One region of the Thauera sedimentorum genome, then DNA from elsewhere that is predicted to be linked to it. Evidence: predicted binding sites of a transcription regulator. Region 1 holds the regulator's gene; each other region holds the start of a gene.
What was found. The regulator FliA, encoded in region 1, starts transcription of late flagellar genes. The targets are predictions, from matches to a motif close to CTAAAGTTNNNNNNNNNNNNGCCGNTA.
Positions count from the first base shown of each region.

Region 2: motA (flagellar motor stator protein MotA) is a predicted target of FliA. The motif match lies at 7,125-7,151, and genes of this name have one in related genera.
Region 3: IAI53_RS02540 (flagellin N-terminal helical domain-containing protein) is a predicted target of FliA. The motif match lies at 2,512-2,538, and genes of this name have one in related genera.

Region 1 covers NZ_JACTAH010000003.1:76,680-86,413, forward strand. The annotation lists gene IAI53_RS17665 (Glu/Leu/Phe/Val dehydrogenase dimerization domain-containing protein) at 1-1,014, shown strand, start outside; gene IAI53_RS18685 (PEP-CTERM sorting domain-containing protein) at 1,107-1,754, opposite strand; gene IAI53_RS17675 (bacteriohemerythrin) at 2,013-2,489, opposite strand; gene motD (flagellar motor protein MotD) at 2,556-3,410, opposite strand; gene IAI53_RS17685 (flagellar motor protein) at 3,442-4,182, opposite strand; gene IAI53_RS17690 (RNA polymerase sigma factor FliA) at 4,210-4,980, opposite strand; gene IAI53_RS17695 (MinD/ParA family ATP-binding protein) at 5,109-5,909, opposite strand; gene flhF (flagellar biosynthesis GTPase FlhF) at 5,912-7,402, opposite strand; gene IAI53_RS17705 (bifunctional diguanylate cyclase/phosphodiesterase) at 7,590-9,734, shown strand, end outside.
Region 2 covers NZ_JACTAH010000001.1:1,116,227-1,125,960, reverse strand. The annotation lists gene IAI53_RS05070 (methyl-accepting chemotaxis protein) at 1-34, opposite strand, end outside; gene IAI53_RS05065 (methyl-accepting chemotaxis protein) at 66-1,859, opposite strand; gene IAI53_RS05060 (chemotaxis protein CheW) at 1,899-2,402, opposite strand; gene IAI53_RS05055 (chemotaxis protein CheA) at 2,490-4,580, opposite strand; gene IAI53_RS05050 (response regulator) at 4,599-4,964, opposite strand; gene motB (flagellar motor protein MotB) at 5,107-6,135, opposite strand; gene motA (flagellar motor stator protein MotA) at 6,214-7,068, opposite strand; gene flhC (flagellar transcriptional regulator FlhC) at 7,240-7,785, opposite strand; gene flhD (flagellar transcriptional regulator FlhD) at 7,782-8,114, opposite strand; gene IAI53_RS05025 (putative bifunctional diguanylate cyclase/phosphodiesterase) at 8,375-9,734, opposite strand, start outside.
Region 3 covers NZ_JACTAH010000001.1:554,459-564,192, forward strand. The annotation lists gene IAI53_RS02530 (flagellar protein FlaG) at 1-429, opposite strand, end outside; gene IAI53_RS02535 (flagellin N-terminal helical domain-containing protein) at 523-1,314, opposite strand; gene IAI53_RS02540 (flagellin N-terminal helical domain-containing protein) at 1,633-2,424, opposite strand; gene IAI53_RS02545 (flagellin N-terminal helical domain-containing protein) at 2,605-3,399, opposite strand; gene IAI53_RS02550 (class I SAM-dependent methyltransferase) at 3,675-5,210, opposite strand; gene IAI53_RS02555 (glycosyltransferase) at 5,359-9,156, opposite strand; gene IAI53_RS02560 (class I SAM-dependent methyltransferase) at 9,216-9,734, opposite strand, start outside.

The sequences.
Region 1 (9,734 bases):
CAAGTCGTATTCGTCAGCGACGACAAGAGCGGTTTGCGCGCGATCATCGCCGTGCACAATTCCAACCTCGGCCCCGCGCTGGGCGGCTGCCGCATGTGGCCCTACGCCACCGAGGAGGAAGCGGTGCGCGACGTGCTGCGCCTGTCGCGCGGCATGACCTACAAGTCCGCGATGGCCAACCTCAAGCTGGGCGGCGGCAAGTCGGTGATCATCGGCAACCCGCGCACCCAGAAGACCCCGGAACTGCTGGCCGCCTTCGCCCGCGCGCTGGAGAACCTCTCCGGGCGCTACATCGCCGCCGAGGACTCCGGCACCAGCGTGGCCGACATGAAGTACATGTCGCAATTCACCAGCCATGTGGCGGGCGTGCACGACAAGCCCGCCGCCGACGGCAGCACCCGCAGCGGCGACCCCTCGCCGGCTACTGCCTGGGGTACCTTCGTCGGCATCAAGGCCGCGGTCAAGGAGCGCCTCGGCCGCGATTCGCTGGACGGCCTGAAGGTGGCCATCCAGGGCGTGGGCAACGTCGGCCACCACCTGGCCGGCCACCTCAAGGAGGCGGGCGCCCAGCTGTGGATCACCGACATCCAGCGCGACAACCTGCTGCGTACCGCCAAGGAGTACGACGCCACCGTGGTCGCCCCGGAAGCCATCTTCGGCCTGGACGTGGACGTGTTCGCCCCGTGCGCGATGGGCGCGATCATCAACGACACCACCATCCCGCAGCTGAAGGCCAGCGTCGTCGCCGGCGCGGCCAACAACCAGCTCGCCGAGTCGCGCCACGGCGCCGAGCTGATGCGCCGCGGCATCCTCTACGCGCCGGACTACGTGATCAACGCCGGCGGCATCATCGACGTGTACTACGAGCGCGTGGGTTACGACGAGGCCACGGTGACCGCGCACGTCGCCGGCATCTACGACAACCTGATGGAGATCTTCGCCCGCGCGCGCAGCGAGGAGCGCCCGACCGGCGAGGTGGCCGACGTGATCGCGGAGGAGCGCTTCCGTCGCTGAACCGCCGCCGCGCATGAAACGACTACGGCGACCCCGCGGGGTCGCCGTAGTCGTATTGGCGCGCCGCGATGCTCGCGGCGCAGGGACAAGGCTCAGATCGCCTTGCGCCGGCGCATGCCGGCCAGCCCCGCAAGTCCGAGCCCCAGCAGGGCCAGGGAACCCGGCTCGGGCACACCTTGCTCCTGGGTGGTGACATTGAGCGTGAAGGACCGGAACAGGATGGGATCGGCACCGACGGTGTCGCCGATACGCAGCGTCCACAACCCGAACACATCGGTACCGTCAAAGGCCGACAGGCTGCCCACCGGACGGAAGCTGCCGGACTGGATGGTGCCGGGCAGCGCACTGGCCGCCTCGTCGTCGAAGGTGTTGGTCACGTCGATGCTGCTGCCCGGGCCGCTGAAATAGCTCGACGGGAACAGGCTGACGGCGATACCGGTAGGACCGGTCAGCATCATGTAGGCCTCCCCAGGGAAGGGAAAGCTGCCGCCGTTGCAGAAGTAGTTGGCGGTGAAGCCCTGACCGCACTTGCTCCACGACACCGTGATGTTCAGGTCGGTGATCAGCCCGCCCGACACGATGTTGACGCTGCGATCGATGAACGAGTCATCGGCTGAGCCGCCGACCGAATTGGTCGCCGACACCAGCGCCGCGTGTGCGGCAGGCGCCGCGAAACCGATGCCGAGGGCGATGAGGGAAGAAGCCAGGTGGCGCCCGGCGGTGTGCAGGAAGGTCCGCATGATTGCTCCAGCGAGTCGGGAATTGTCCGCGGGCCGCATCGGACGCGACACCGCACTCCGCGATGTACAGCAATATCCGTTCCAGGACACCGTAATGGAAGAGCATTCCCCGCTGGATCAGAGGCTTAGCTTGGAATTACCGCAATGCAGGTATGCATGGATACCTGCATCTGAGTAAAAGTGTAAAGAAAATCGACGCTTCGACACGCTCGGAATCTCGTGCTGGCGCAAGGCTGCCGAGCAGTCTTCCTCCGCGTCTCAGCGCCAGAACTGCCACCAGCGCCGCTGCTTCATCGCCTGCTGCATCGCCGGCATCCAGTCGGCGCGGGTGCCGTGCTCCTGGTACCACTTGCCGAAGCGCTTGTCGGATTCGCAGATGTGGCGCACCAGCCACACGCGCAGGAAGTGCAGCAGTTCGAAGGTGATCGAGGCCTCGCCAGAGTCGAGCTTCTGCTGCAGCGCACGTACCTGGTCGATGAGCGCCTCATGGTAGATGCGGTGCTCGGCGTAGTCCGGGTAGGCCGAGTCGCGCATCATGCGTTCCTCGACCGCGAAGTGGGTACGGGTGTAGTCCACCAGCTCGTCCAGCGTGCTGCGCACCGCCGCCGAGCCGCGCCGCTCACGCACCGCCGTGTGCAACTGGTTGAGCAGGCCGACGAGTTCGAAGTGCTGGTCGTCGATGTCGCCGACACCCACGCTGAACTCGTCACTCCACTGGAAAAGCTCCGCCATCATCGCGCTCCGCCTTGTCTCGAATGTTGCAATGATGTGACGGATGCGGCGGCGCAATATTGACCCAAATCAAGGTTCCAAAATGGTGTCGCCAGGCGGCGTTTCGGGCAACACCGAGCGGATCGGATCGTCCGGGCGGATGCGCCCCGGCGCCGTGCCCGGCGGCGGTTCGGCGATCATCGACTCGATCAGGATGGTCACCCGCCGGTTGCGCGCGCGGCCGTCTTCCGTGCTGTTGGGCGCCACCGGACGCTGGTCGGCGTAGCCGGCCGCGGTGAGCCGTTCGGGATTGACGCCGGACTCGACGAACAGCCGCACCACCGACGAGGCCCGCACCGCCGACAGCTCCCAGTTGGACGGGAAGCGGAAGGTGTTGATCGGCACGTTGTCGGTATGACCCTCGATGGTGATCGAGAAGGTGGCCGCCGCGAGCACGCCGGCCACGGCCTGCAGCGCGGACACCGCCTCGCTGCCCAGGGTGGCCTCGCCGGGCGGGAACAGCGCGCTGGCGTTGATTTCCACGGTGATGCCGTGGGCGCCTTCGGTCACCGTCACCTGGCCGTCGCGGGTCAGCGGTCCGAGCACGCGACGGATCTCGTCGGCCATGTTGTTCATCCGCTTGGCGATGTCGCGGCGGCGCTGCTCTTCCTGGACCTGCTCGGGTGTCTTGCGGGCGATCGGCGGCACCACCGAACCGGAGATCACCGCGGGCTCGGTGACCTGCTGGGCGCCTTCGAGGATGGCCCCGCTGCGGAAGGCCTGCATCAGGGAATCGGACAGTACGCGGTACTTGCCCTCGTTGATCGAGCTGAGCGAGTACATCACCACGAAGAAGGCGAACAGCAGGGTGATGAAGTCCGCGTACGAGACGAGCCAGCGCTCGTGGTTCTCGTGTTCTTCCTCAGCCTTGCGTCGCCGCCCCATGGGAACCGCCCCTCCTCGTCCGGCCGCGGCCTCAGACGATGTAGCCCTGCATGCGCCCTTCGATGATGCGCGGGTTGTCGCCGTTGGCGATCCCCACCAGGCCGTCGACCAGCATCTCGCGCTGCGAGACCATGCTGGCGATATGCGCCTGGAGCTTCTTGGCGATCGGCAGGAAGATCAGGTTGGCCGAGCCCACGCCGTAGATGGTGGCGACGAAGGCGACCGCGATGCCCGAGCCGAGCTTGGACGGATCGGACAGGTTCTCCATGACGTGGATCAGCCCCATCACCGCGCCCAGGATGCCGATGGTGGGCGCATAGCCGCCGGCGGCCTCCCAGATCTTGGAACCGAGCTTCATCTGCGCCTCCCAGGCGGAGATCTCCACGTCCATGACCTCACGCAGGCGATCGGGCTCGACCCCGTCGACCAGCAGCTGCAGGCCCTTCTGCATGAAGGGCTCGGGCAGGCGGGGAATCTGGTTCTCCAGCGCCAGCAGACCTTCCTTGCGTGCGGTGTGGCTCCAGCTCACCACCATGGTGATCAGCTCGGCCGGTGCCAGCACCGGCGGCACGAACACCCACTTGCTCATGCGCATGCCGTCGACGAACACCCGCAGGGGGCTCTGCAGCATCACCGCGCCCAGCGTGCCGCCGAGCACGATGAGCGCCGCGGTGGGCTGGACCAGGGAGGCAATGTGGCCGCCTTCGAGCATCTGGCCGACCAGGATGGCCGCCAGGCCCAGGGTAAGGCCGACCAGGCTGATGCTGTCCATGAACGATGTCTCCGCCGCCCGCGGGGCTCAGGCCCCGGCAGCCGGCTTCTTGGGCGGACGACCGCGGCGCGCCGCCGGCGCCGCGCCACGCTGCCCCAGCACGCGCGAGCGCAGGCGGGCTATCGCCTGGCTGTGCAGCTGGCAGACGCGCGACTCGGTAACGCCGAGCACCTCGCCGATCTCCCGCAGGTTGAGTTCCTCGTCATAGTACAGGGCCATCACGAGTTTTTCGCGCTCGGGCAGGTCGTCGATGGCCAGGACCAGGTTGCCGCGCATGTCGGCATCTTCCAGCAGGTCGGCGGGATTGGTCTCATGCACGCCGAGGTGGCGCTCGAAGTAGTCCTCGCCGTCACCGTCGGTGAAATCCTCGAAATGCACCAGCTGATAGCCGCGCGCGTCCTGCAGCAGGCGCTGGTACTCGGCCAGCGGCAGGTCGAGCGCGCTGGCCAGTTCGGCCTCGGTGGGCTGGCGGCCGTTCTGCTGTTCCAGCGTATGCACGGCGGTTTCGATGCGCCGCATGTCGCGCCGCAGGCTGCGCGGCAGCCAGTCGTTCTCGCGCAGGCCGTCGAGCATGGCGCCGCGTACCCGCTGCACCGCATAGGTCTCGAACTGGGCGCCGAGGCCGTCCTCGTAGCGGTTGATGGCGTCGAGCAGGCCCATCATGCCGTTCTGGATCAGGTCGTCGACGTCCACGCTGGCCGGCAGCTTCGCCATCAGGTGATAGGCGATGCGCTTGACCAGCGGGGCGTAGGCCTCCACCAGGTGGTCCTTGTCGAGATTCCCTTCGGCGTCGTACATCCAGGTGACCTGAATCTTCTTCCTGCGGCTGGTCTTGGGCGGCGGGCCTTCGTTCTGGCCCGCGGTTCGCCATTTTCCCGCAGCAGGGCCGCGATGACCAGATGCATACGTGAGTGCGAGCATGATCGTCACCTCCGCATCGGGGCGCGCGGCACGCTGGCCGCCCCCAGGGCCGACAGGCGGCGAAGGAAGGCGTGCTCGGCCTCGCGCGGGCTGGACTCGGCCACCGGATGGGCAAGCCCGCCGGCAAGATCGTCGCGTTCGACCTCGCCCAGCCAGGCCAGCGCGGCGCCGACATGGCGGCGCACCAGCGCGTCGAGACTGTCGAAGAAGGCGGCCGCTTCGGCGCGGCTCTTGGCGCGCGCGACCGCCACATGCAGGGAGCCCGCTCCGGCGGCGGCGAGTTGCTTGATCACCCGGTAGGCTTCGGTGGCGCCGGTGGCGCTGGCCTCGGCCACCACCAGGCGGCGCGGCGCCGCATAGACGAAGGGCGAAGGGTCGTCTGCGCCCTGCGCCGCCGCGTGGATCAGCACGAAGCCGGTGTGGCGCTGGATCTGGCGGATCGCCCCGAGCAGCGCCTCGCGGCGCTCGGCGTCGAGCAGCGGCAGCGCGAGCGCCGCGGCCGAGGTGGCGATGCGCCCGAGCAGGCCGGGGACGGGTTGCAGCAGTTCGGCCGGCGTGCAGCGCCCGTCGAGCACGCTCAGCAGGTCCGGACCCTGCGGCAGGTCGAGCCGCGCGGCGAGGCTGGCCTCGCCCGGGGCCTCGTCGAGCAGGATCACCCGCTCGCTGCGCCCGGCGATGCAGTGGGCGGCACGCAGTGCGTTGTGCGCGCCATGACGTCCGGTGGCGTACATCGCCACCACGGTGGGCGGCGCACGCCGGAACAGACGGCGCAGCCCGGCGGCCTGGTCTTCCCGTGCGTCGATCATGATCAGGCTCCCGCGCCGCCGGCGGCGAGCATCAGGCCGGCTTCGTCGCCCTGCAGCTTCCACGGCGAGCCTTCGGCCTGCTCGCGCATCGCGCGGTGCAGCAGGTAGGCGCGGTTGGGCAGGTGCAGGTCTTCCGGCACGCGCTGGCCGTTGGCCACGTAGAACAGTTCGAGTTCGCGGCGCACCGCCACGTCGATGGCCGGGGCCAGGGAAGCGGCTTCGTCCACCTTGGTGAGGATGCAGCCGGCCAGGTCCGGGCCCTTGTAGGCGCGCACCACGTCGTCCAGAGTGTCGCCACGGCAGGTGGCGTTGAGCAGCAGCAGGCGGCGCACGTTGCCGGCGCCCAGCAGCATCGCGGCCTGCTCGGCCACCATGCGGTCGCGCTGGCTGACGCCGACGGTGTCGATCAGCACCATGTGCTTGTTGCGCAGCTCGGCCAGGGTCTGGCGCAGGTCGGCGGCGTCGCGCACCGAGAACACCGGCACGCCGAGGATGCGGCCGTAGATGCGCAGCTGTTCCTGCGCGCCGATGCGGTAGCCGTCGGTGGTGATCAGCGCCAGCTTGTCGGCACCGTGGCGCACCACGCAGCGCGCGGCGAGCTTGGCGGTGGTGGTGGTCTTGCCCACCCCGGTGGGGCCGACCAGGGCATACACGCCGCCGCGGTCGATCAGGTCGGCGTCGGAGGACAGCGCACGCAGTTCGCGGTTGAGCGCGGCCTTGACCGCATCGCGGCCCTGCGCGGGCTCGGCGTCCTCGGCGACCGCCTCCACCAGGCGGCGAGCCAGCGCGGCGGAGAAGCCGGCTTCCAGCAGCTCGCCGACCAGGTCGGCGCGCACCGGCGCGTGGCGGCGGGTCTCGCCCCAGGCGAAGCCGGCGAGCTGGCGTTCGATCATGCCGCGGATGCCGGACAGTTCGGCCATCAGCTTGGTATTGGCTTCCTGCAGTTCACGCACCCGGGCGTCCTGCTCGCGGCTGTCGCGCTCGACAGCCTCGCGGCGCGGCGCGGGCGCATCCTCGCGCAGCGCGGGCTTGCGTGCGACGGCCGGCGCGGTGGCAGCCTGGGCGGCGGCGATTGCCTCGGCCCAGGGATCGGCAGCCTCGGCGGCCAGGGCTGCGGTCGAGGGCGCACGGCTGCGCGGCGGGTAGTCGGCGTGGTCGACCCGGGGCGGCGCGAAGGGGCGCATCGCCGGCGCGGCCGCACGGGCCGGCGCGGGACGCTGGGCCGCCGCGGGCCGGGCGCGCAGGCTGACACGGTAGTCGTCTTCGTCTTCCGCCGGGGGCTGCGCCGCTGCGCTCGCGACCGCCTGCGCGACGGGGCGCTGGCTGCGGGTGGCGGACGGCAAGGCACCAACCGCATCGCCCGGCAAGGCAAGAATCTCGACCCCGCCCTCGACCGCCCGGTTGGACAGGACGATGGCGTCGGCCCCGAGTTCTTCCTTGAGCGCGCGCAGGGCTTCGCGGGCGGTCTGGGCAAAATAGCGTTTGACGTTCATGGTGTTTCTCCGACTACCGCGCTCTCAGCGCAGGATGGTTCCGATTATGGCCGCCTACCCCGTTGCGGATAGGAAGGAATAAACCGGGTTTCCCCCGCCTATTCGTCCGCTGCAAGGCGTCGCCGAGCGCCCCGGACATGGCAACACCGCAGCCGTCGGGCGGGCTCCCCTGTGCGAGAATCCCGCCATGAACGCACCGTCGACGCCGCATCGCACCTCTTTCCACACTGCGCATCTGCAGCGGCGTATCGGCCTCTTCGCCATGGGCGGCATCCTGGCCACCGGCCTGCTGACCGGCCTGGCCACCGCCCTTCCCCTGTATCTGGACGCCCGCAAGCAGATCGAAACCTCGGTGGGCTACAACATCCGCAGCCAGGCCGAAGCCGCCGGGCAGCTGATGGCCCGCTTCCGCGCGGTGGCCTTGCAGGTGACCAGCCGCACGCAGTTGCGCGAGGCGCTCGAACGCTACAACCGCTGGGAACTGAGCCTGCCCGAACTGGAGCGCTTCACCACGCCCCGCCTGCGCGATGCGCTCGCGCATTCGCCCAGCATCGCCGGCATGGTGCGCCTGGACGCCGCCGGCGAAGCGGTGGTGCATCTGGGACATACCGTGCCGCCGGAGCACTGGCCGGACCCCGCCGACGGCAGCGGCGAGGCCCTGCTGCGCGGTCCGGTGGAGATCGATGGCGAGCCCACCCTGGTGGTCGGCGCCCCCATCCTCGCGGCGGATGGCAAGCGCGTCGGCAGCGACATCATCGCCTTCCAGCTGGTCGAACTCGGCCGCCTGCTGGCCGAGGCTCAGGAGTATGGCGGCGAGACCCGTTACTACCTCGCCAACCTGGACGACGGCCGTCTGCTGCACTTCGCCGGCGCCACACGGACGCTGCAGACGGCCGCCGGGGACGATCCGCTGCACACCCTGCTGAGCAAGCGTCCGCCCAGCCCCGGCCACGCCCTCCCGCTGCACGGCGCACCGAACCAGGTGGCCTTCATCATGCCCCTGCCGCAGGCGCCCGAGTGGGCGCTGGCGATGACCACCGGCCGTGCGCAGCTCTACAGCCCCGCGCTGGACGAGCTGATCGTGCCGGTGAGCACCATCGTCCTGCTGGTGCTGGTCGGCGCGGCACTGACTTCGCGCGCCATCCGCCCGCTGAGCGAGCGCATCGTGCGCCAGTCCGAACAGTTGGCGCTCGCGGCCAGCGTCTTCGAGGGCGGACAGGAGGGCATCCTGATCATGGACGAGGCGCACCGCATCGTCGAGGTCAACCGCGCCGGCCTGCAGCTGACCGGAACGGATGCCGGACGGCTTGCCGGCCTGAAATTGTGCGAAGCCCTGTGCAGCCCGGAGAGTGCCGATTTCTGCGAACACATCTGGCAGTCGGCGGAGAAGCAGGGGCGCTGGCAGGGGGAAGCGCGCTTCCGCCACCAGCGCAACGGTTACTTTCCGGTATGGCTGTCGCTGGCCGCGGTACGCGATACGGGCGGCACGGTGCAGCGCTACATCGCCATGTTCACCGACATCTCCGAACGCAAGCACGCCGAGGAGCGCATCCGCCAACTCGCCCACTACGACGGGCTGACCGGCCTGCCCAACCGCGCCCTGCTGCAGGACCGCCTGGTGCACGCGCTGGAACGCGCGCGCCGCCGCCACGAGCGGGTGGCGGTGCTGTTCATCGACCTGGACCGCTTCAAGAACGTCAACGACAGCCTCGGGCACGCGGTAGGCGACGAATTGCTGCGCGCGGTGGCCGGCCGCTTCAACGCGGTACTGCGCGAACAGGACACCGTGGCCCGCCTGGGCGGCGACGAATTCCTCATCATCCTGGAAGACCCGGACGGCCCGGCGGCCGCCGAGCACGTGGCGCGCAAGGTGCTGGAAGTGCTGGAGGCACCCTTCCGCCTGGGGCATCACGAGATCTTCATCGGCGCGAGCATCGGCATCTGCCTGTACCCCGACGACGGCCAGGAGGCCAGTACGCTGGTGCAGAACGCCGACACCGCGATGTACCGCGCCAAGGATTCCGGGCGCAACGCCTTCCGCTTCTATACCGCCGAGCTGGCCCAGGCCAGCCGCGAACGCTTCGACCTGGAAGCCGGACTGCGCCGCGCCATCGAACGCAATGAACTGCATCTGCACTACCAGCCGCAGGTGGATTGCGCGAGCGGACGCATCGTCGGCGTCGAGGCCCTGCTGCGCTGGTTGCATCCGCAACTGGGCCTGGTGCCGCCGGACAAGTTCGTTCCGCTGGCCGAAGAGGCCGGCCTGATCGTGCCCATCGGCCGCTGGGTGCTGCTCACCGCCTGCAGGCAGGCCATGCGCTGGCGGGCCGCC
Region 2 (9,734 bases), on a different contig from region 1:
CTTCATTGCCGGTCACTGCTTGCTTGTGCTTCATGCTCGATCCTTTCTCGCCTTTCGCGCCGCGCTCATGCGCGCACCCGTCGCCCATCGGCCGGCGCCGCGGTGGTGAACACCCCGACGGCCTCGACCAGGCCGCGGGCCTGTTCTTCCAGGCTGGCCGCCGCCGCGGCCGCCTCTTCCACCAGCGCCGCGTTGTGCTGCGTCATTTCGTCCATCTGCCCCACCGCCGCGGTCACCTGCTCGATGCCCAGGCTCTGCTCGCGGCTGGCTTCCGCAATCCCGCTCACCAGCCCCGAGACCCGGTGGAAGGCCTCGACGATCTCCTCCATCGTGCGCCCCGCCTCATCGACCAGCCGCACCCCGCCTTCGACCTTGCCCACCGAGTCGGCGATCAGCCCCTTCACCTCGCGCGCCGACTGCGCGCTGCGCTTGGCCAGCGCCCGCACCTCGCTCGCCACCACCGCGAAGCCGCGCCCCGATTCGCCCGCGCGCGCCGCCTCCACCGCCGCATTGACCGCCAGGATGTTGGTCTGGAAGGCGATCGCATCGATCACCCCGATGATGTCCTCGATGCGCCGCGCCGCGCTCTGGATGTCGCCCATGGTGGACACCACCTTGTGCATGGTCGCCCCGCCGCGCTCGGCCACCGTATTCGCGCTGGCCGCCAGTTCCTGCGCCACCCGCGCATTGTCCGCGTTCTGGTGCACCGTGGCGTTCAGCTCCTCCATCGCACTGGCGGTCTGCTCCAGCGAGCCGGCCTGCGCCTCGGTGCGCGCGGAGAGTTCGCCGTTGCCCGCGGCGATCTGTTGCGAGGCCGCGCTGATCGTCTCGGCCGACTCCTTGATGCGCTCGACCACCTCGCGCAGCCGCGCCACCGTGGCGTTGGTGTCGTCCTTCAGCCGGCCCAGGGTGCCGCGATACTCGCCGGCGATCTGCTCGGTCAGCTCGCCCCGGGCTACCGCGTCGAGCACCCGCGCCACCTCCTCCACGCTGCCCGAGATCACCCCCATCAGCCGGTTCAGGCCCTCGGCCAGCTGCAGGAAGAAGCCGCTCTTGCCCTCCGGCGGCACCCGGCCGGAAAAATCGCCCGAGGCCGCGCGGTCGATCAGATCGCCCAGCGCACCGCGCAGCGCCGCCTCGTCGGTACGGTCGTACCACTCCAGCACGGTGCCACGGCGCCGGCCGTCTGCATCGAGCACCGGATTGAGCACCAGCTGGAAGGTGAACTCGCCGAGGCGGATCTCGGCCTTGTAGGTCGTACGCAGCGCGGCGATGCGCTCGCGCTGCGAAGGCGCATTGCGATGAAAGACGTCGAAGGTATTGCCGACGATGTCCGCGGCACGCACGCCGCCGGGCAGGCTGCCGCCCATGCTGCGCTCGGCACGGCCAAGCATGTTGTGCGCGGAAGCATTCATGTAGGTGATCACGCCGTCCGCGTCGGCCAGCATCATGCTCACCGTGGCGGTATCGAGCGCATTGCGGATGCGCAGGTTGGCTTCGGCCTCGGCCCGCTCGGCATCGCAGCGCTGGGCGAGGCTGCGCTGCATGCTACCGAGCGCGGCGAGCAGGCGCCCCAGTTCGTTGCGGCCGTCGATCGTCTGACGGGCGTCGAAGCGCCCTTCCGTTACCTCCCCGGCCACCCGGCGGGCCTGCGCGAGTCGCGCGCGCATGTGCCCCGCCAGCCAGGCGGCCAGCGCAAGCGCGGGCAGGAGCGCGAGCAGGAGGCCGCCGAGCAGCGCGGTCATGCCGCCTGCCCCACTCGCCGACAGCGCCGGCACGGCCAGGGCAGCGAGCACCGCGGCCGCAGCCACCGGCAGCATCAGGCAGGCGGACAGGGAAAGTCGGTCGAGCCACTTCATGATCCGGCTCCTGTGTCGGGGTAGCGGTGCGGACACATCTCAGCTTTCCTCCCGTGGGCCGAACAGCGCCATCTCGGGCGACTGCAGGAGGCCGACGACGTCGAGCACGATCAACATGCGGCCGTCCGCTACAACCAGCCCGCGGATGTAGCCGGCGCCGGCCGCGGAAGCGAGCTCCGGCGCCGGACGGATGTCCTCCTCGCGCAAGGGGATCACGTCGTTCAGCGCATCGACCAGCATGCCGACCAGCCGCGTTTCCAGTTCCAGCACCACGATCACCGTGGTCCCGCCAGCGGCTGTGGCGCCCAGCCCGAAGTGCCGGCGCAGGTCGACCACCGGCACGATGACCCCGCGCAGGTTCAGCACGCCACGCACGTGATCGGGCGCCCCGGCGATGCGGGTGGTCGGCTCGTCGGCACGGATCTCGCGCACGGCGAGGATATCGATCGCATACGTTTCATCCGCCAGCATGAAGCTCAGGTACTCCCGCGGCGCGGGTCCCGGCTGGGCACTGGCGGCGGAAACGGACGGATCGTGGGTCATGTCGGCTTTGTCGTTACGGGGCTACAAGCAGGTTTACGGCAGCCGGACGGGCATCTGTAGCGCCTTGGCCCGCCGTGCGAGCCGCGCTCAGGCGGCCATCGTCTGCCCGGCCCGCAGCCGTTCGACCAGCACCGCGACGTCGAGTATCAGCGCCACCTTGCCATTGCCCAACACTGTTGCGGCGGAAAAGCCCGGCAGGCGGCGGAAGTGATCTTCCAGGCTCTTGATCACCACCTGCTGCTGGTCGATCAGGCTGTCGACGAACAGCGCCGCGCGCACGCCGTTGGCTTCGATGAGCACCATGATGCCGGCACACCAGTCGGTCTGCGCGCCCTCGACGCCGAGTACCCGGCCGAGTTCGAGCACCGGCAGATAGTCGCCGCGCACGCGGATCATGCGCGCTTCGCCGCCGACCTTGATCACCGCCTCGGGCTGCACCTGCAGGGTCTCGCCGACGAAGCCGAGCGGCAGCACGTAGAGCTCGTCGCCGATGCCCACGGTGAGCCCGTCGACGATGGCCAGGGTGAGCGGCAGGCGCACACCGATGCGCGTGCCGCGCCCGGGCGTGGAGCGGATGTCCAGCTGACCGCCCAGGGCGACGATGTTGCGCTTGACCACGTCCATGCCCACGCCGCGCCCGGACAGCTCGGTGACCGCATCCGCGGTGGACAGGCCGGGTTCGCAGATCAGCTGCCAGATCTCGCCGTCGCTCATGCCCTCATGCGCCTGCAGTCCGCGCGCCCGCGCGCTGTCGAGTATCCGGTCCCGCGGCAGGCCGGCGCCGTCGTCCTCGACCTCGATCAGGATGTAGCTGCCCTGGTGCGCGGCGCGCAGCACCAGCCGCCCCTCTTCGGGCTTGCCTGCGGCCCGGCGCACCGCCGGCGCCTCGATGCCGTGGTCGAGCGCATTGCGCACCAGATGCGTGATCGGGTCTGCAATGCGCTCCACCAGGCTCTTGTCCAGCTCGTTGTGCTCGCCTTCCATCTCCAGCCTGACCCGCTTGCCGAGCCGGGCGCCGAGCTCGCGCACCAGGCGCGGAAAACGCGCGAACACCATGGAGACCGACACCATGCGGATGGACATCACCGATTCCTGCAGCTCGCGGGTGTTGCGCTCCAGCAGGCCGAGCCCGTTCATCAGGCGGTCGAACACCTCGGCGTCCACCTGGCTGGCCACTTCCTGCAGGATGGAGCGGGTGATCACCAGCTCGCCGACCAGGTTGACCATCTGATCCACCTTGTCGACGCTGACCCGGATGGACGAATCCTGCGCTGTCCGGCCCGCTGCGGGCAAGGTGCCGGCCGGCGCGTCCGCGACCGCCGCCTGCGCGTCCACGGCCGATGCGCTGGCGGGTAGGGCCGGAGGCGCTTCGGCGGCCAGGGGCGGCTGTCGCACCTCGGCAGACGGAAAAGGCTCGAACAGGGTGTAACTGCCGTCCTCGGCTTCCTCTGCGAATTCCTCGGTCGCCGGTGCCGCCACTGCCGGCTGCGGTGCGCTCAGCAGCGTTTCCGCGATCTGCAGCTCTCCCGGATCGGTGACCAGTTCGAGCACTGCGCGCACCGCCGGTTCACCGGCCCGCGTGCGCAGGTGCACACGCCAGGGTCCGTCGGGCTGCAGGTCGTCCGGACGTTCGATGATCGCGAGTTCGCCGAGACGCCCGAGCTCGTCGAGCATGTTGCCCACCAGCAGTTCGCTGCCGGCCACCACCCGCGTCAGGCGGAACGCCAGTTCATACCCGCGGAAGCCGTCCTCCACCGGCGGCGCCTGCGGCGCGACGGCCACGCCCGGCGTCCCCGCTGCCAGGGCGGCGATGCGCTGGCGCACCCGCGTGGCGCGCTCGGTGTCCGGGCGGACCTCGCCGCGATGGGCATCGAGCAGGTTGCGCAGCACGTCCACCGCTTCCAGCCCGGCATCGATCATCGCCCGCGTCAGGGCGAGCGCGCCCTTGCGCACGCGGTCGAGCAAGTCCTCCAGCTCGTGGGTGAGCCCCGCCATGTCGTCGAAGCCGAAGGTGGCGCTGGAGCCCTTGATCGAATGCGCCGCGCGGAAGATTTCCGCCACGTCGCCGGCCGAGGGCTGCTGCTCGTCGACGCGCAGCAACAGGCTTTCGATGCTGGCCAGATGCTCTTCGGTCTCTTCGAAGAACACCTGGTAGAACTGGCTCATGTCGAGACTCATCGTCGGCTCCGCCCGTTCTCAGCACAACACGCGTGCGGTCAGTTCGAGCAGGCGCCGCGGCTCGAAGGGTTTGACCAGCCAGCCCGTGGCACCCGCCGCCCGGCCCCGCGCCTTGGCCTCTACGGAGGACTCGGTGCTCAGCACCAGCAGGGGCGTGGCGCGGTAGTTCGGGTGGGCGCGCAGGCGGGCAATCAGTTCCAGGCCGTCCAGCCGCGGCATGTTGATGTCGGTGAGCACCATGTCGAATGCGCCGGCACTGGCCTTGTCGTAGGCATCCTCGCCGTCGACCGCCTCGGTGACCGTGTAGCCGGCGGAGCGCAAGGTGTAGCCGACCACCTGCCGGATGGCGAGTGAGTCGTCGACCACGAGGATGTGTCTGGACATGCTGGGTTCCGAGGTTGGTCGTCGGCTCCCCGGAGTCCGCACGCAGTCGCGGAATCGGGAAGGTCGCCAAGGTCTTATCGACGCGCCGGGTGCTGAACTTTAGGCCTTGCCCGCCGGAACCGCAGGCCCCGCCCGGCCGGCCTCAGCGCGAGATCGCCGGCAGGCCGGCTCCGCCCGGCGACGTCGAGGGCATCGAGGGCGGCGCGCCATTGAGCAGGGCGCCGCCTCCGAGCGGGGCGTCCGCCCCGACCTCGACCGACCGCTGGCCGGCACCCTCGCCGCGCAAGGCCTCCTCGGTCTGCTTGTTCATCACGATGATGCTGATCCGCCGGTTGGCCGGATCGCGCGGATCCTCGCGATTCAGGTGGATGGTGTCGGCCAGGCCCACCACGCGCAGAACCTTGCCGGAGTCCAACCCGCCGGCCAGCATCTCGCGGCGCGAGGCATTGGCGCGGTTGCTCGACAACTCCCAGTTCGAGAAACCGCGCTCGCCGCCCGCGTAGGGCGCCGAGTCGGTATGCCCCGACAGGCTCACGCGATTTGGCACGTCGTTGAGCGCGCGGCCGATGGCGCGCAGCAGGTCGCGCGTGTAGGGCTGGACGTTGGCGCTGCCGCTCAGGAACATCGGCCGGTTCTGCTCATCGATCAGCTGGATGCGCAAACCTTCCAGCGTGATGTCCATGAGGATCTGGTCCTTGAACGGGCGCAGGGCGGGATCGGCCTCGATGATCGCCTCGATGCGCCCCTTCAGGTCGATAAGCCGCGCACGCTCCTTGCGCTGCTCCTGCGCAAGCAGGTCGTCGACATCGGGCGGAACGCGCTGCCGACCGGTGGCCGCATCAAGGTTGATCGTCCGCCGGTCCTGCACGTCGCCGCGCTTGACCTGGCCGAGCGAACGGGTCAGGTCCTCGCCGCCGCCCTGGATCACGCTGGAGCTGTCGCCCACGCCGCTGCCGCCCTGCAGCGACACCTTGATCGGATTCTGGAAGTGGTCGGCAATCCCTTCCAGGTCGCCCTGCGCGGTGGAGCCGAGCAGCCACATCAGCAGGAAGAAGGCCATCATCGCGGTCACGAAGTCCGCGTAGGCGATCTTCCATGCGCCGCCGTGCGCCGCGCCGCCGCCCTTCTTGATGCGCTTGACGACGATAGGCTGCTGGGAATCGTCGCTCATGCTTCAGGCATCCACGAAACGGACGGGGAACAGCGGCGGACGACAGGCGGCGGACATGGCGCGATACTCACCCGGCGCTCAACCCTTGCGCGCCTTGATGTCCTCCTCCAGCTCGGAGAAGGTCGGGCGGTCGGTGGAGAACAGCACCTTGCGGCCGAATTCCACCGCGACCTGCGGGGCGTAGCCGTTCATGCTGGCGAGCAGCACCACCTTCATGCACTGGTAGATCTTGCCGCCCTCTTCCACCTTCTGCTCCAGCTGGCCGGCGATCGGCTGCACGAAGCCGTAGGAAAGCAGGATGCCGAGGAAGGTGCCGACCAGCGCGCCGCCGATCATCTTGCCCAGCACGGCGGGCGGTTCGCCCACCGAGCCCATGACGTTCACCACGCCCATCACCGCCACCACGATACCGAAGGCCGGCAGCGCGTCGCCCACCTTGGCGACGCCATGCGCCGGGCCGTGCGCCTCGGTGTGATGGGTCTCGATCTCCATGTCCATCAGGTTCTCGATCTCGAAGGCGTTGAGGTTGCCGCCCACCATCATGCGCAGGTAGTCGGTGAGAAACTCGATGGCGTGATGGTCGGCCATCACGCTTGGATACTTGGAGAAGATCGGGCTCGAATCGGGGTTGTCCACATCGTTCTCGATGGACATCAGGCCTTCCTTGCGGACCTTGGCGAGGATCTCGTACATCATCGCCAGCAGGTCCATGTACATGGCCTTGTTGTAGGGCGAACCCTTGAGCGCCGAGGGTATGGCCTTGAGCGTCGCCTTCATGCTGCGGCCGGTGTTGCTGGCAACGAAGCCGCCGATCATGAGGCCGAAGATGGCGAGGTATTCCAACGGCACCCACAGCGCCATCAGGCTGCCGTGAACCGCGTACGTGCCGACCGATGCGGCAAGGATGATCACATATCCGACAATCAGTAGCACCAGGCACCCCTGTTGTTCCGCCCCCGCGGCGGCAGCCCGTGAAAATACTGTTTTTCTAACGACGCTGCAAAGTGAAACTTGAACCGGATCGCCAAAAAACACCGGGGCCGCCTGCATTGCAGGCGGCCCCGGTGTCTTGTGCGGCTATCGACCGTATGGCGTAGCGATCCGTCAGGCGATCTCGGCCTTGGCCTTCTTCGCCGCGCGCTTGGTCTTGCCGGCACGCGAAGGCATGTTGCACAGCCCGCAGACGAAGTTCTGCGTGGGGTCGTAGGCGTGGGCGACGTAGTGGCCGCCGCAGCAGGTGCACGGCGCCATCTGGATCAGGTCGGCGTCATAGAAGCGCACCAGCGTCCAGGCCCGCGTCAGGCTGAGCACCGGCTCCAGGCCGTCGGACTCGATGTGGTCCAGGTACAGGTGGTAGGCCTTGAGGATGGATTCCAGCCCCTTGAGCCCGGCACGCTCGCTGAAGAAGCGGTAAAAGCCCATGAACAGCGAGGAATGCACGTTCGGCTGCCAGGTCATGAACCAGTCGGTGGAGAACGGCAGCATGCCCTTCGGGGGCGACACGCCGCGCACTTCCTTGTAGATCTTCAGCAAGCGTTCGCGGCTGAGCTTGGTCTCCGCCTCGAGCATCTGCATGCGGGCACCCAGACGCACCATTTCCACTGCGCGCTGGATGTCCTCGGCTTCCTGGATGATGCTCTTGTTCTTCATTGTTCTGCTCCCTCACACTGCTCTGCGGCCGAACGCGACGCTGCGATGATCGCCGCGTGCAGGCCGGACGTCGTCGCGTCGCGCCCGTTGCCCGCCATCAAACCGGCCAGCAAGCTGTCGTCGAAGCGGAAGCGCGGCAGCAGCACCTGGCTGCTGGCCATGCGTACCAGCTTCGCGGCACTCAGCCCCTCCACCAGGTCCGCCACCTCGGCGCCGATGCCCAGCCTGTACATCGCGGTTTCGCGATCACTGCGCAGCATCTGCTGCGCGAGCATGAGATAGGCGAGGTTCAGCTCGCGGATTTCGGCCTGAAAGTCGGGGCGGTCCATTAATAAGCTCCCTATCAGGGACTAGCTACACGAAGTTAAAGTGAATTCTGAAGAAAGCCCGATAAGCTGCACATCAGGGGCATCAGAAATTTACAGTAACAAAAAAAAGAAAACGCTTGTAGGGAATTTCCTTACAAGCGCACTCACCGCCTATCGCATCAACGGCAAGTCGCAAGCCGACTTTAGCCAGTTTCGGCGGCTTCGTGTGCCTGCGAGCCGCATCTACGGCCGATCTCGCCGGAAAAGTGTTGCAGAAACCCCTACAGACGTATCAACCCGGCGGCACCCGGGCGTCCGAAGTGGAAGCCTTGCAGGCAATCGCAGCCCGCCTCGCGCAGCACTTCGGCCTGGCCGGCGGATTCCACGCCTTCCGCGATGGTGGACAGCTGCAGGCTGCTCGCCAGGGCGATGATCGCCCGCACGATCGCCGCGTCCTCGGCGTTGTCGCACAGTTCGCGCACGAAGGACTTGTCGATCTTGATGATGTCGATCGGCAGCCGCTTGAGGTAGGACAGCGAGGAGTAGCCGGTACCGAAGTCGTCCACCGCCACCTTCACGCCCATGTTCTTGAGCGCGCGCAGCATGCCGGCGGCCGACTCCACGTCGGTCATCAGCGAGCTCTCGGTGATCTCCAGGATCAGGCTGCCCGCCGGCAAGCCGCTCGCCCGCAGGGCTTCGGACACCACCTCTAGCAGACGCGGCTGGGCGAACTGGACCGCCGATACGTTGACCGACACGCGCGCGCGTTCATGCCCGGCATCGATCCATTGCCGCGCCTGGCGCGTGGCTTCGAACAGCACCCAGGCGCCGATCTCGGCGATCAGCCCGGTCTCGTCGGCCAGCGGAATGAAGCGGTCCGGCGACAACCTGCCCAGGCGCGGATGCATCCAGCGCACCAGCGCTTCGGCGCCGACCGGCTTCAGCTGGGCGGCCGCCACCACCGGCTGGTACTCCAGCAGCAGCTCGCCGCGCTCCACCGCATGGCGCAGGTCCGCCTCCATGGACAGGCGTTCGGCGGATGCCGCGTTCATGGTGCGCTCGTAGAAGCGCAGCCCATTGCCACCCGAAAGCTTGACCTGTCCGATGGCGGTCTCGGCATTCATCAACAGCTCGAGCACCACGTCGCCGTCGGTGGGAATCATGGCAATGCCGACGCTCGCGGTGAGGAACAACTCCACCCGGTCCTTCAGCAGCGGCTCGTCGAAACTGCGCACGATCCAGCGGGCGAGCATCTCGACCGCGCTGCGGTCGCTCGCCCCGGGCACGAACACCCCGAACTCGTCGCCCCCCAGGCGGGCCAGGACGATCTCCGGCCCCAGTCCGGCCCGCAGCCGGCGGCCGACCTGGCGCAGCAGTTCGTTGCCGGCCTCGTAGCCGAAGCTTGCGTTGATGCGCAGGAAACGATCGAGGTCGACCACCAGTACGGCGCCGCCCGGCGGACGTCCGCGTTCGCGGCTCTCCTGAATGGCGTCCGCGACCTTGCTGCAGAACAGGTGATGGTTGGGCAGGGCCGAGAGGCCGTCGAAATAGGCCAGCTGCTCGATGCGCGAATCCGCGTGGCGCACCGCGCGCCGCGCCCGCAGCCCGCGAAGCTCGCGCTCGACCACCGGCACTAGCCGC
Region 3 (9,734 bases), on a different contig from region 1:
GCTGTTCGAGCCGAGTTCCTCGATCCGCTCGGCGATGCGCAGAAGCTCTTCGGACGGAATCTGTCGAATGACTTCCTGCGACTCGCGATCGACCACCTTCACCACCACGTCGCCGGTCCTGTCGTGGATGCTGAACGAGATGTCCCGCACCACCGGTTCAAGGGCTTTCTCGATCCGCGCGATGGCGTTCGACAGCTGCTCCTCGCTCGCGTTTTCCTTGCCGTCTGCTTGCGACTGAGCGTCCGCCGGGCGCAAGTTGCCGCCCGTTGCATTCTGAGCAGGATTCGTGCCCGGAGTGCCGGAGACCGCAAGCGGCGAAACCCCGCCCTGCGTGTTTGCAGTCGGGGGCTGCGGCGTTGTGTCTGCCGGGCCTAGCTTGAAACTGGCTTGAGGAGCCGGAAGCCCGCTCTGCACAGGTTGGATGGCCATGATGCCCTCCAGTTCAAGACCGGCGGAGGCGCTTGCGCGCCCTCCCGCCGGTTATTCTTTTTAGGATTGAAGCGCATTCTAGCGCTCAATCGATCAGCGCAGCAGCGAGAGCACGTTCTGCGGCACGGCGTTGGCCTGGGCGACCATGGCCACACCGGACTGCTGCAGGATCTGCGAGCGCGACAGGGAGGCGGTTTCCGCGGCGAAGTCGGCGTCCATGATGCGGCTGCGTGCGGCGTACTGGTTCTCGCGCGCGGTTTCGATCTGCTGGATGCGGAACTGCAGCGAGGACATCGTGGCGCCGATGCTGGAGCGGTTGGAGGCCACCGAGTTCAGCGCGGTGTCGATCGCACCGAGGGCGGTCGTCGCCGCGGCGCTGGAACCGATGCCGCCGCCGGGGGCCGCCACGCTGGTGAAGGTGCCGGCGATGGTCTGGCCGGAGGCCGCACCCGTCTGGAAGGTGAAGGAGCCGAAAACCGACTGGTTGTTCAGCTTGGCTGCACCTTGCAGCGCGCCGACTTCGGTGTTCAGGGCGGTGTACTCGTTGTTCAGGTAGCCGCGCTCGGTGTCGGAGATGGTGCCGTTGAGCGACTGCACGGCCAGCTCGCGCATGCGCTGCAGGATCTCGCCCACGGTGCCGAGCGCGCCGTCGGCGGTCTGCCCGAAGGAGATGCCGTCGGCGGCGTTACGCATGGCGACGGTCAGGCCGCGTGCGTCGGACTCCATGCGCTGGGCGACGGCCAGGCCGGCGGCGTCGTCCTTGGCGGAGTTGACCCGCAGGCCGGAGGACAGGCGCTCGAGCGCGGTCGAGAGGCCCAGCGAGTTCTTGTTCAGGTGCCGTTGCGCATTGAACGAGTAGGTGTTGGTGTTGATTACTTGTGCCATTTTGGGCCTCCAGGGAGCCAAGATTGATCAGACGGCAGATCGGTGTTCGGTTTGCTGCCACGTCATCTTTGCCGTTCAAGTGAATTAACGGCGGGCCGGTGCAGAACTTTAGGGCATTTTTTGCCGGGCATCCGTCCGGTAGGAGCGGCCTTGGCCGCGATGTGGCGGTGGTTTCCTCGTAGGTCGCATCGTGGCCAAGGCCGCTCCTACGGGGCGATCAGGGCCTTTCGGTGCAGAGCCCGGACGCAAGGACGGCGGACGCATCCGGGGATGCGTCCGCCGTCGGGAAGAGGCGAGCGCCCGCGGGCGCTCAATCGATCAGCGCAGCAGCGAGAGCACGTTCTGCGGCACGGCGTTGGCCTGGGCGACCATGGCCACACCGGACTGCTGCAGGATCTGCGAGCGCGACAGGGAGGCGGTTTCCGCGGCGAAGTCGGCGTCCATGATGCGGCTACGTGCGGCGTACTGGTTCTCGCGCGCGGTTTCGATCTGCTGGATGCGGAACTGCAGCGAGGACATCGTGGCGCCGATGCTGGAGCGGTTGGAGGCCACCGAGTTCAGTGCGGTGTCGATATTGGTCAGGGCGGTCGATGCGTTGCCGCTGGTGTTGATCGTGCCGACCGGCGTGGTCACGCTGGTGAAGGTGCCGGCGATGGTCTGGCCGGAGGCCGCACCGGTCTGGAAGGTGAAGGAGCCGAAGACCGACTGGTTGTTCAGCTTGGCTGCACCCTGCAGCGCGGTGACTTCGGTCTGCAGTGCGGTGAACTCGTTGTTCAGGTAGCCGCGCTCGGTGTCGGAGATGGTGCCGTTGAGCGACTGCACGGCCAGCTCGCGCATGCGCTGCAGGATCTCGCCCACGGTGCCGAGCGCGCCGTCGGCGGTCTGGCCGAAGGAGATGCCGTCGGCGGCGTTACGCATGGCGACGGTCAGGCCGCGTGCGTCGGACTCCATGCGCTGGGCGACGGCCAAGCCGGCGGCGTCGTCCTTGGCGGAGTTGACCCGCAGGCCGGAGGACAGGCGCTCGAGCGCGGTCGAGAGGCCCAGCGAGTTCTTGTTCAGGTGCCGTTGCGCATTGAACGAGTAGGTGTTGGTGTTGATTACTTGTGCCATTTTGGGCCTCCAGCGAATCAGGTTCGATTACACGGCAAGCGTTTGATCCTGCTTACTGCATTGGTGATTCGTGCCGTTCAGATGCTGTAACGGCCGCTGGTGCACGAACTTGAGAGCAATGGCACGAAAAAAATGAAAAACCCCGCCGGGGCGGGGTTTGCGTTTGCCGGGGAGTGGCGCTCAGCCTTGCAGCAGCGAGAGCACGTTCTGCGGCACCGCGTTGGCCTGGGCGACCATGGCCACGCCGGATTGCTGCAGGATCTGGGCGCGGGACAGCGCGGCGGTCTCGGCGGCGAAGTCGGCGTCCATGATGCGGCTGCGCGCAGCCCACTGGTTCTCGCGAGCGGTTTCGATCTGCTGGATGCGGAACTGCAGGGCCGACATCGTGGCGCCGACCGTCGCGCGGTTGGCGGCAACCGAGTCGAGGGCGGTGTCGATATTGGTCAGTGCCGTCGCTGCGCCCGCGCTGGTGCCGATGGCGCCGGCCGGCGTGGCGACGCTGGTGAAGGTGCCGGTGATGGTCTGGCCGGCGGCTGCGCCGGTCTGGAAGTTGAAGGTACCGAAGACCGACTGGTTGTTCAGCTTGGCCGCACCCTGCAGATCGGTGACCTGGGTCTGCAGTGCGGTGAATTCGTTGTTGAGGTAGCCGCGTTCGGTATCGGAGATGGTGCCGTTGAGCGATTGCACCGCCAGTTCGCGCATGCGCTGGAGAATCTCGGCCACGGTGCCGAGCGCGCCGTCGGCGGTCTGCCCGAAGGAGATGCCGTCCGAGGCGTTGCGCATGGCTACGGTCAGGCCGCGCGCATCGGATTCCATGCGCTGGGCAACCGCCAGGCCGGCCGCATCGTCCTTGGACGAGTTCACGCGCAGGCCCGAGGACAGCCGCTCCAGCGCGGTGGAGAGCCCGAGCGAGTTCTTGTTCAGATTGCGCTGGGCATTCAGGGAGTAGATGTTGGTATTGATGACCTGCGGCATTTTGGGCCTCCGGTAAGTTCGTTATCCGTTCCGTGGTGGCGCCGGTATCTGCCGAAGCGCCGTTCCTTTGCGTCTTGGTTCAATCTAAGCAGAATGCGTGCCAGCAAACTGTTCAGGGCGAATTGACTGATTTATTTCGTTTTTTTCCCTCTTTCGCGTGCTGGCAGGCGCGAGAAAGGGGCTGTGATTCTTGCCGGTCGCGAGCCGGCGATCTTTGTTGCCGGCCACTGCTTGCCGGGCGGCAATCCTTGCCGTCCGGCAAGCGGCAGGCCGTGTCAGCCGACCACGCCGAGCAGCCGGGCCTGCGTAAGTGCGCCGCTGGCTTCCAGGTCGTCGGACAGGTCCATCGCCAGATTGGCCAGCGCCTCCTCGTCCAGGGCGCGGCCATCCTCTTCCATGCTGAGACCGCAGTGCTTCATCAGCTCGGCGAGCGTCGCGCCCGCTTCTCCGGCAGCCGGATCGGCCAGGACGGCGAGTGCCAGCGCCTGGGTCTTGTCGAACCAGAATGCGGACCCGTAGCAGGGTGAGAGCAGCAAGGCGCCGTCCCGGTCGCCGGCGGCGAAGGCCTCGGCGAGCAGGGCGCGGTTCGTTGCGGCGATCACCGGGTGTGACGGGGGCAGCGGTGCCGGAAGGGTCGGGCGCACCTGGCCGGACAGCACCCACTGGGTCAGCGCGGCGACGAGGTCGTCGCGGCCGTGGCCGGCAAGCGCCGGCTGGGCCGCGAGATCGGCGAAAGTGCGTGCCTGGTCCTGCAGCAGGGCGAAGACGGTTCGGTGAAGCGGGGTGTTGAGACTGAGCTGATTGGCCCCGGCGAGCGGAGCGAACTGCACGTCAGTGGCCGGTACGGCGGCACGGAAGCACATCGCGGCCAGGGTTTCCGTGCGCGGCAAGGGCGCCGCATCGGCGGGTGCCGCCACATAAAGGTCGGTGCGAAAGACGGTGTTGTAGAGGAAGTCCTTGTGGACCTCGCGGGTGACGCGCTCGGTCTGGGCATTGAACAGGCCCGAGACATTGGCCGGCACGTCGATGTCGGCGTGGTTCTGCCACAGCGGGAGCGTGCCGGCGAACGCCAGGCCGGAGTTCTGCATGGCGCCCGCCACCTCGTCGACGCCGAAGATGTGCCAGTCGTCGTGGAAGAACTCGTGGGCGATGTAGTGGGGATCCTTGTCGAACAGGGATTCGGCGTACTTCGCGAGTTCGGGGTTGAGGCGGAAGAACGGCACCTGGGCGTTGAGCATCAGGCGCAGGTAGGAAAGGCCGAGATGGGCGCGCTCCAGCGGGTTGGTCGACAGCGGGGTGGCGAAGCGGCGCATGATGTTGCGCAGCGGCTCCCGGGCCGAGAAGCCCGGTTTGGCGTTGTAGCTCACCAGCACCAGGCCGCCGGGCTTGAGCCGGCGCTCGATGAAGCGGTGGATGTCCGCGCGCACCGCGTCCGAGACCCAGGTGTATAGCCCGTGCATCGCGATGAAGTCGAACTTCTGGCCGTCATCCCGCGCCACCCAGTCGGCGATGGAGTCGGCGTACAGGGCCAGGTTGGTCAGGCCGGCGGCATCGGCCAGCCCGCGTGCGCGGGCGATGTGGTCCGGGATGACGTCGATGCCGGTGAAGCGTCCGCCGGGGTGGGTGGCGGCGTGCACCACCAGTGAGAGTCCGTTGCCGCAACCCAGCTCGCAGTAGTCGAAGTCGTCGGGGTTGCGGGGCAGGTGGCCGTTCAGGGCGGCCAGATAGTTGATCGCCAGCGGGCTGAGCTGCTCGTAGTAGTTGTCGATGTAGGCGACGTCGGTGATGTAGCCGTCGTGGGTCGAATCCATTTTCCTGCCCTTGCTTGAAGACGAAACTGCCGATGACTCGACATTAGTCCCATTTGCTCAATGGGCAAGCACGGAAGTGAATGAAAAATCGACGCTATTTCCGCGCCTATGGCGCGCAGGGCGGGGCGGCGGGCATCTCGACGGGGCCTCAGCCGGGCAGATGCGCGGCCAGCCACTCGTCGAGGTGATCCTCAAGGATGTAGTGGTCGAGCACCCATTGCCGCATTGCCTGTCCTTCACGCTCCGCCGCGTTCGGGTCGTGGATGCGGGCGCGGATGGCGTCCAGCCAGTCGCGGGGCCGGTTGCTGACCTTGCAGGCTGGTGAGTCGCGATAGGGATCGATGTCGGTGCACACCACCGGAATGCCCAGGGCGCCGTATTCCAGCAGGCGCAGGTTGCTCTTGCCGCGGTTGAAAGGAATCTGCTCGAGCGGGGCGACGGCCAGGTCGAGGTTCAGGGACGCGAGACGTGCCGGGTAGCTGTCGAAGTTCTCGAACGGATGGAACTCCCTGATCATCGGGCGCATGTGGTCCGGGCACATGCCCATGAATACCCAGTCCACCTCGTGCGCGGTTGCGGCGATCACCTCGGCGATCAGCGAGAGGTCGCCGGCGTGGGCCGTGCCGCCGGCCCAGCCGACGCGCGGGCGGGCCGTGGTGCGGCGGGCGCTGTGCAGGGGTAGCCAGACGTCGCGCTGCAGGCGGTTGGGCACGATGCGGATATCGTCGATCATGTGCCGGTACGCTTGCGCAAGGTAGGGCGTGCTGACCACCAGGCGGTGGCAGTGGCTCAGCGCCTCGGCGAGGCGCGAGCGCGCATCCACCGGTACGCCGGCGCGCAGCGAGCTGGCCTTCGGCATGTCGGTCAGCAGGTCGTCGAGCGCATAGACGATGAAGCTGCGCGGCAGGGCGGCCCGCCATGCCCGCAGATTGGCGAGTCCCGCGTCGAGCAGCGCCTGCTGGACCAGCAGCACGTCGGGTGCATGGCGCGCGAACTGCTCGGCCGGCAGGTCGGCGGCGTCGCCCGGGCGTGGCCGGTAGCGACAGGACAAGACCTTGCCGGCGCGCTGCAGTGCTTCGAGCGGGCGGCTGACCCGGTAGTCGCCCTGGGCGTTGCCGAGCGGAAAACTGATGAACCGGGGAACCGGTGCCGGGAGCGCGTTCCACGGCGGTACGCAGCGTACCTCGACGGTGCTGCCCGGCGCCCGCTGGTCCAGGTGGCAACTCCAGAATCGGTTGCCGGCGAACTCTTCGAACCAGCGCGTGCGCAGCAGCGTCCTTGCCCGGGCGCGGCCCAGGGCGAGCAGCGCCGCCTCCTCGGCGGAGGCCGAGGGCTCTTCCAGGCAGGAGCCACCCACGCGCGCCAGGACCACGCCGGCGGCCACCTGGCAGCGTCGTCCAGTGTGCCGGCGCAGTCGAAGGGTCAGGTCGGCGTCGCACCAGACTTGCGGAAACTGCGCCTCGTCGGCGCCGCCGGCGGCGATGAAGTCCTTGCGGGCAAGCAGCAGGCAGGCACCGGGCAGGGCCGCGGCGCTGCGGTCGACCGCAAGGACGCCCAGGTAGCCGGCGAAGTCGGGGTCGGCGCTGGCCGCGCGGTCCGGCGTGCCCATGCACTCGTCCAGGCCGGGTATGTAGCCGACCTGGTCCGCCCGCCCGTCCGGCGGGGTCGCCAGCCGGGGCGCGACGGCACAGACGTCCGCACGCGAGGCGTGGGCCAGCAGGTCCGACAGCCAGCTCGCCTGCAGTGCGCGGACATCGTCCTGCATCAGCAGCAGGTAGTCGCCGCGTGCTTCGCGCGCCGCGATGTTGGCGAAACGGGCGAAGCTCAGCCGGCCGTCGTGACGGTGGATGCGCAGCGGCGCTTCACGGCGTGCCTGCAGGCGGGCGTAGTAGGCTTCGGTGTCGGGTGACTGCGATGCGCCGTCGACGATCAGGATCTCGTAGGAGGCGTAGGCGGTCAGCGACAGGATGCTCTCGATGCAGTGTTCGATGACCTCCGGCTTGTCCTGGCTGGGAACCGCAATGGTGACCGTCGGCAGGCCGTTGAGCGGATGATGGACCCGCCAGGTGTCGGGGGATGCGGGCCGTACCGGGGCGTTGATCCCCTGGCGCTGCAGATGACGCTGCAGGGTCCGGCGGCATGCCTGTGCCGCAAGGCGCGCGGACTCAGGCGTGGGCTCGGGCAGGCTGATCAGCGGTGCGTCGATGTGGGCGAAGGCCGCCGGCCCGAACCGCGCGTTCAGCCGCAATGCCATGTCGTACCAGGGGGCCACGCGATCCGTGCTCGCGCCGTCGATCGCCCTCCATGCCTCGTGACGCACGAACAGCGGCCCCAGCAGGTCGGCACTGTTGAGCCACTCCGGGTCGAAATCCGGCTTGAACCGGGGGCGGTAGCGTTCGCCGGCGGCGCTCATCGCGTCGTCGTCCAGGTACACCGCGTTCGCAGGTGATTCGCGACCCGCGTCGGAGCGCGCCAGCAGTGCGACGCGGAGCAGGCAGAGCGGATCGAGCCGGGCGCCCGGCGGCAGTTCGACGATCCAGTCGCATGCGGCAGCGTCCGTGGCCGCGTCGATGGCGGTCTTGAACGCGCTGCTGCCCGCTGCCGTGTGCCAGGTGAGCGAGGAATTCGACAAGGGCAGTGCTTCGGGATACGGCTGGTCGCTGACCACGTCAACGCGCCAGTGCGGATAGTGCTGGGCGGCCAGGCTGCTTAACGTGGCGGCGAGCGGAACGCTGGCGTCCCGGGAATGCCGCACGATGATCTGGAACGTGGGCCTGCCGCCGAGTGCGGCCGGGTGCAGCATGGCAAAGCGCGGCAAGTCGGCGGCCGCGCGCTGGTACTCGTCGAGCCACTGGCGATAGCGCCGCTCGGGTGAGTCGGCGGCCTCCTGTGGCCCAGGTGCCTCCGTCCGGCCGGAGGATGATTCGAGCGCGGCGGCCGCCGCCAGTTCGGGATCGAAGCCTTCCTCCAGCAGGCGCTCCAGATCGCGCTTGATCGTCGGATCGGTGTCCGGCGCCAGCCGGCTGGCCTCGAGTATCAGTTGATACGCGTACGCGCAGCCGAGCTGCGGTTTGTGCAGGTAGTGCAGGTCGACCTTCTGCAGCAGGGCGGCAAGGCGGAGCATGGCCTGTGCGCGATCGGCATCGGTTTCCAGCGTTTCTTCCAGGATGCGCTCGTGCGGCCAGCTGCGGACGAACTCGACGATGGTCGCCACGATCTCGCAGCGCACCCGGAAGGGGGCGCCAGCCTCGCCGAAGACGCTCAGGTTGGCGCCGTGAATCCGGTATTCGGTGAGGCGTTCCGGCAGCTTGCCCAGTTCGCCCCTGAGCAGCAGCCGGCCCCACAGATCGAAGTCGTGCAGGTAGCGTAGGGCGACGTTGTAACCACCGGCGGCCAGGAAGTCGGCGCGACGCAGGGTGGCCGAGGGCGCGTTGAGGAAGTTTCCGCTCAGCAACTGCCGGCGCAGGTTGCTGAAAGGCCGGTTGAAGATCTCCTCGATGTGGGCGCGATGCGGGGAGGGGGCGCCCTTGGCGTCGATGGCGTCGATGTCGGAGAACACCCCGACGAAGTCCGGGTTGGCCTGCAGGAAGGCGATCTGGCGGGCGAGGCGGGCGGGGCGCATGCGGTCGTCGGAGCCGAGTATGGCGGCGAACTCCCCGCGTGCTTCGTGGAACGCGCGGTTCTGTGCCGCCGGTGCGCCGATGTTCGTTTCCAGCAGCACGGCGCGCACCCGGTCGGGAAAGCGCGCGGCAAAGTCGCGCACGATGGCGGCCGTGCCGTCCTGCGATGCGTCATCGACCACCACGATCTCGATGTTCCGGTAAGTCTGCGCCAGCGCCGATTCGATGGCCTCGCCGATGTAGGCTTCGTGGTTGTAGGAGGCGATGCAGACGCTGACGAGCGGTTCGCCATGATGAAACTGCTGTGCTGGATCGGACGGCGTCATGAACGGCACTTTCTCAGTTGATACGCGTGACGGACTGCTGAATGGTGGTGCGTCGGCCGTCACGGGCGCCCGGGCAGGGAGCGGTAACGGGTGATGGCCTTGGCGAGCGAGAATGTGCGGACGGCGTCCGCAAGGTAGGTGGGGCGGCGGCGCAGTTTCACGAACAGCTTGTCGATGTCGTGGGCAGGCACGAAGCTGCGGTGCATCGTTGAATCGACGCACTCGAAGTATCGCTCGATGATGTCGAACTTCGCGTCCAGATCCCCGTCGTCCCCTGGGGCGCCGGTACCAGGGCCGAAGACGTTATGGCTCTCAAAGAAAAGCCAGCCACCTGGTTTGATGAGCGAGAAGAGCCGGGCGACATAGTTCTCGAAATCCATGCTCATCCGTCCGTCGATCGTGCAGTGGTTCGCGAGCGAGAACACGGCGTCGTAGATCGTGTCGGGACGCCAGGACTCGATGTCGGCGATGGTGAACCGGACGTTCTTTTGTCCGAGGAAGTCCGCAGCGCTGCGGCCGATTTCGACGAGGAACGGGTTCAGTTCGACCGCGTCGACGTGCGCGACATGGCGGCCTAC